DNA from 2 places in the Lentibacillus halophilus genome. Region 1 is predicted to be linked to the other one. Evidence: riboswitches for the same ligand, from Rfam matches in the RefSeq annotation. Region 1 holds a riboswitch; the other holds the start of a gene.
The links. A riboswitch is a leader RNA that binds a small molecule or an ion and turns the genes downstream of it on or off. The one in region 1 is predicted to bind S-adenosylmethionine.
Positions count from the first base shown of each region.

Region 2: linked by a shared signal. The riboswitch ahead of ACZ5Q7_RS03495 (PLP-dependent aspartate aminotransferase family protein) and the one ahead of metK (methionine adenosyltransferase) in region 1 are both predicted to bind S-adenosylmethionine.

Region 1 covers NZ_AP043750.1:2,746,692-2,749,896, reverse strand. Annotated here, with positions in the region: gene pckA (phosphoenolpyruvate carboxykinase (ATP)) at 1-822, opposite strand, end outside; SAM riboswitch class I at 1,025-1,131, shown strand; gene metK (methionine adenosyltransferase) at 1,257-2,462, shown strand; gene panD (aspartate 1-decarboxylase) at 2,750-3,121, opposite strand; gene panC (pantoate--beta-alanine ligase) at 3,134-3,205, opposite strand, start outside.
Region 2 covers NZ_AP043750.1:767,697-770,901, reverse strand. Annotated here, with positions in the region: gene ACZ5Q7_RS03495 (PLP-dependent aspartate aminotransferase family protein) at 2-1,732, opposite strand; SAM riboswitch class I at 1,843-1,953, opposite strand; gene cls (cardiolipin synthase) at 2,164-3,205, shown strand, end outside.

The DNA of each region.
Region 1 (3,205 bases):
AATGCACTTGGCATAGCATCCGCCCTCGATGTTAAAGACGCCATTCGGACTCCAGCCATGTTCATCGTCGCCGACCAGACGCCGGTTCGGGTCCGCAGACAGCGTTGTTTTGCCAGTTCCGGATAGACCGAAAAACAGAGCTACATCCCCTTCATGGCCAATGTTGGCCGAGCAGTGCATGGGCAATACATCAGACTTTGGAAGTAGATAGTTCATAACCGAAAAAATGGATTTTTTAATTTCTCCGGCATATTCGGTTCCGCCGATCAACACAATTCGTTTTTTGAAGGAAATGAAAACGAAAACTTCGGAATTCGTTCCATCGGTTTCCGGATCCGCTTTGAATGTCGGTGCCGATATCACGGTGAATTGCGACTGATGTTCGGCCAATTCCTTCTCTGTCGGTGTGATGAACAGCTGGCGGGCGAACAGATTATGCCATGCATATTCCGTAATGACTTGAAGCGGGAGCCGAAAATTTTCATCTGCTCCTGCAAAGCCGCGGAAATGAAACAGCTCATTTTTGTTGCGCAAGTAGGTCGTTACTTTTTCCAACAGATGATCAAAGGTGGCTTCATCGATGGATTGGTTCACTTTTCCCCAATCCACATCGTCACTGGTTTCGTCATGGACAATATACTTATCATCCGGGGAGCGTCCGGTGTACTTGCCTGTATGAGCGCTGACAGCTCCTGTTGCACTTAAAGTACCTTCCTCACGGGATAAAATCACTTCAACCAATTGTGAAACAACTAAATTTGTCTTTATGTGCGGGTGTGTCAATAAATCGCTCGTAATCATTGTGTCTTCTTTCGTTTTCATTTGTGATACCTGCCTTTTAACATGATATTGAAAACCAATCACCAACGTAATCTGATTATTAGTATAACACATTTCACTTAATAGTCCATACTAATTTTACAATATTTATATGAAAATTTTTTGTCAGTGTTCATGTTGAAAGCAAGCAGGATTGGTTGACATCGCATAGGGAATTCGGTACGATAAACGTCGAGCGGATACTCTCTTATTTGGAGCGGTGGAGGGACAGCCCCGATGAAACCCGGCAACCGTCACAATAGGTGAAAAGGTGCTAATCTGGTACAAGGTTGAATCCTTGAATGATAAGAGTGAAAGGCTTCATTCCTTTCCTCATGATGCAGGAAAGGTTTTTTTGTTTAAGTCAATCAAAAACCGTATCATAAACGTGAACCATATAGAGTTGCGCACCACGTTGTAAGGGAGGACAAGCCCGCATGGGTATGAAACGTCGATTATTCACATCGGAATCGGTGACAGAAGGCCATCCGGATAAAATGAGTGATCAAATATCCGATGCCATACTGGATGAAATACTTGCCAAAGACCCCAATGCCCGGGTCGCCTGTGAAACCATGGTTACGACAGGAATGGTACTGGTTACCGGCGAAATTACGACAACAACGTATGCCGATATTCCCACCATTGTACGTCAGACCATTAAAGATATAGGTTACACACGTGCCAAATTCGGCCTTGATGCTGATACATGCGCCGTGCTCACAGCCATTGATGAGCAGTCACCCGATATTGCCGGTGGTATTGATAACGCCCTGGAAGCTCGCGAAGGAAACATGAGTGATGAGGAAATCGACGCCATTGGTGCCGGCGACCAAGGGCTCATGTTTGGTTATGCCTGTGATGAAACAGAAGAATTAATGCCGTTATCCATTTCACTGGCGCACAAACTCGCCAAACAGCTGACCAATGCCCGCGAAGAACATAGTTTGGACTACTTGCGTCCCGATGGAAAAACGCAGGTGACCGTTGAATATGCAGACGATGGCAAACCGGAACGGATCGATACCATCGTCATTTCCGCCCAGCATCACGAGGACATATCAGTCGAACGGATTGAATCGGATTTGATTGACCAAGTTATTCGCCCGATTGTCCCGGCTCATTTACTGGATGAGAAGACGTATTACATCATCAACCCAACCGGTCGTTTCGTTATCGGTGGTCCGCAAGGCGATGCCGGCCTCACTGGACGAAAAATTATCGTCGATACGTATGGTGGTTACGCACGTCATGGCGGCGGTGCTTTCAGTGGCAAAGATTCGACGAAAGTGGATCGCTCGGCCGCATACGCAGCAAGATATGTTGCCAAAAATATTGTCGCTGCTGGTCTGGCACAATCGTGCGAGGTGCAACTGGCGTATGCAATCGGTGTTGCCGAGCCCGTATCGATTTCGGTGGATACATTCGGTACCGGTATGGTGGATGAGGGCCCCCTTGTAGATGCCATTCGCAGCGTATTTGATCTTCGTCCGGCAGGCATCACCCGCATGCTTGATTTGCGCAAGCCCATGTTCAAAAACACAGCCGCATACGGTCATTTCGGACGAACGGACATGTTATTCCCGTGGGAAAAAGCCGACAAAGTCGACGAATTGCAAGCGCTCGTCAAAGTAAAAAAATAGCGTGGTTTCAAAGGCAATCAACCACGCTTGAAGACGAAGCAGCTGGGATAATGCATAGAGTGAGAGAAAAATCCGAATGATGATTTAGAACGTTTCTTTTAAACTTTGAATCAGTCCGGATTTTTCTTTTTATCATATCATCGGTTTTTGCCTCCAAACAGCAAAGGAAAAATACGTAGTCCAGTAAAGAGCCAAAACGGGCTCATCTCTTATTTTTCAGAGTGATTTCAGAAATCACGAAAAAGATAACGTATTGTTAAATAAAATCGTATGGTATGCTACGTTGTTTATGGCGATTCCTGCTCCACTAGTTCCATAATCTCATTATTGTCATTCATAAAGGCGACAAGGGGCTTATAGCTTTTTAATTCATCACTTGAAACGAGCGCGTAGGAAATGATAATAATGATATCGTCTTTTTGTACGAGCCGTGCTGCGGCCCCGTTGAGACAAATGACGCCCGACCCTCGTTCACCGGAAATGATATAGGTTTCCAAACGGGCACCATTATGGTTATTGACGATTTGCACTTTTTCGTGTGGGAGCATGTCAAGTTGATCCAGGATGTCCTGGTCAATTGTTACACTTCCGACATAGTTTAGATCCGCCTCTGTGACGCGTGCTTGGTGTATTTTACTTTTCATCATCGTACGAAACATCTCGCCTGCCTCCTAGTCGTATCGGGTGATGATGTCTCCCTTTTCATCGAGAAGGATATTGTCAATTAATCTGGCCTTGTCAAA
Region 2 (3,205 bases), 1.0 Mb from region 1:
TTTATTGGGCACTGCTGCTTCGGAGGCGCACAGCTTCGTCATACGCATTTTTTCCGGAAATAACGGTAATACCCGCCTCGGCAGCTTTGTTCACTGTTTTCGTCGCAGGTTGGGAATGCTGTATCCACACTATTTTTCCATTGAGCCGCGTGAGTTCGTCGATCCGTTCCGGTGCAAGTTCATTGTCGGCGATCAACACGGCGTCGATAATATCCGGGCTGCCTTCATCCTTCGCGATGGACGGGGCGTCGGATGCGGGTGCATTGACGTGGATAATTTGGAAACCCAGCGTCTTAAGCTGATGCGCTGCCGCCCATGCACTGTCCGTTTGATCATCACTGATGAGTGCGATCGTTTTTTGGCGTAAGCCTCCACCGGTGCGGTCGAACGGCGATGCAAGCAGCCAGCTGATGGCGTCTTCTTCCGTCGTCTGAATCGTCGGTTCCTCGCCGGTTGCTTTAACAATGGCCTGGTCAAGATCAGCAAGGATATCCGATGTGGATTCCAGTCCAACTGACAGACGGACAAGTTCTTCGGAAACGCCGCTTTTAACCAAATCCTCGTCGCTGAGTTGCTGATGGGTGGTCGATGCCGGATGGATAATTAACGATTTCGCATCACCGACATTGGCAACGTGGGACCAGAGTGTGACGTTGTCGATCAGTTTTCTTCCGGCGTCACGTCCGCCTTTAATGCCAAATGTAATAATTGATCCGTACCCGTTTTGCAAATACTTATTCGCCGTTTCATGGGCGGGGTGATCGGACAGACCCGGATAATTAACCCACTCGACGGCCGGGTGCCCCTGCAGGTACCGAGCAACGTATTTAGCATTCTCATTATGACGCTCGATTCGCAAATGCAGTGTTTCGAGACCTTGCAGAAGTAAAAAGGCGTTATACGGGCTCAGGCAGGCACCGATGTCTCGGAGCATTTGAACGCGCAATTTGGTGCCAAAAGCCGTCGGTCCGAGATCAGCATACCGCAAGCCGTTATAACTATCATCCGGTTCCGTGAATTCCGGGAAGTTGCCATTCGCCCAATTGAATCGGCCTCCGTCAACGACAACACCGGCAATCGACGTGCCATGGCCACCAATCCATTTCGTTGCTGAATGGACAACCACATCCGCACCCCACGTAAGCGGTTTGGTAACATACGGTGTTGCAAACGTATTGTCGATAATCAGAGGAATGCCATGATCATGAGCTATACCGCTGATGGTTTCCAGATCAAGCACATTCAGGCTCGGGTTGGTGATAATTTCGCCAATGACTGCTTTTGTTTGATCTGTTATGGCGTTTTTAATGCTCTCCGGATCCGTCCCGTCGACAAATGAAACTTGAATGCCATATTTGGGCAGTGTGTTGGCAAAAAGGTTGTATGTGCCACCGTACAGGTTGCTGTCGGATATGATGTGATCGCCGCTTCCGGCAATGGTCATAATCGCCATAGTAATGGCTGCCATGCCCGAGGAGGTAGCAACAGCAGCTGAGCCATCCTCTAGAAGCGCCATACGTTGTTCAAATGCATCGATGGTTGGGTTGGTGATACGGGTATAAATATTTCCCGGTTCAGCCAAACCAAACACATTTTGCGCATGCTCGGAATCCCGAAACACATAGGACGTCGTCTGATGGATGGGCACCGCCCGTGATCCTGTTGACGGGTCAGGTTCCTGTCCTCCGTGAAGCAGTTGTGTTTCCTGGTTGTTACGATGAAAATCACTCATCAATAATTCCTCCTTTAATAGTAAGTGTTATGACTTTGTCTGGAGGAAGAGGTGCAATAAAAACCCCCTCTTCCATAAGAGAAGAGGGGTTTTTGTATGTAACCGTCCTCCTCTTATCTTCAGATCTCTCCGACCTGTAGGATGTAGCACCTTGCAACGCATATGCCTTGCCGGTTGCCGGGCTTCACTGGGCCTATTCCCTCCACCGCTCTTGATAAGAGATGTTATTATTAATTTAGTGAATATTATAAACATATATGTGTGTAAACGTCAACAGATAAAGGAAAATAAACAGAGGTGCGACTTTTTCTTTTCTGTATGACAGACTGGTAAATGCATATTTTAAAAATGTCAACGTTATACACATACCAGCGCGGTAAAAATTATGCTATAGTAAGGGTATTGGTATTTGAAAAAGTGAGGTTTTGTCGTTGGGTGTCTGGTCATTGTTTGTTTGGGGGATACTGGTATTTAATATTGCGCTGGCACTGACGATTATTTTCCTGGAGCGCAAGGATGCAACGTCGACGTGGGCATGGCTAATGGTACTCATGTTTATTCCGATTGCCGGATTTATATTATATTTAATTTTTGGAAGACGTATTAGCCGTGAGCGCATTTTTACGTGGGACACCAAAAGCAAACTTGGTGTGAAAACGTCGGTGCAGAATCAACTGCGTGCTATGGAAGAGAATCGTTTTTCATTTAAACACAAGGGGCTGACGGCCTACAAAAATCTTTTTTATATGCATTTGCACAATGATGACGCCATATTTACACAGGATAATAGTGTCCGGATTTTTACAGATGGGGAGGAAAAATTTTCAGCTTTATTGGACGATCTGGAACATGCCCAGGACCATATTCATCTGCTGTATTATACCCTCCGTCATGACCAGCTGGGTATGTCCATTGCCAATATTTTAATTAAAAAGGTACAGCAGGGAATTGACGTGCGGGTGTTGTACGATGATCTGGGATCCCGCGGCATTAGTAAAAAATTTGTGCGGCGCCTGCGCAATGCCGGTATTGAAATCGAATCATTTTTTCCGGCGAAAATCCCGAAAATCAATTTGAAGATCAATTACCGAAATCATCGTAAACTCGCTATCATTGATGGGCAAATTGGTTATATCGGTGGTTTTAATATTGGTGATGAATACCTCGGACACAATAAAAAATTCGGATACTGGCGTGATACACACTTGCGTATATGCGGTGATGCGGTTGCCCAGATGCAAACGCGCTTTGTTCTTGATTGGAATCAGGCATCTCGAAATGACATTCCGTATGATAAACGGTACTATGATTATGAGCCGTGCGGCGATGTGGGTGTGCAGATTGTCTCCAGCGGGCCAGACTCCGAATGGGAACAGATCAAAAATGGCTACATAAAAATGATTATGTCCGCAAAAGAGTATGTCTACATTCAGACGCCTTATTTCATTCCCGATGAGAGCCTGCAGGATACAC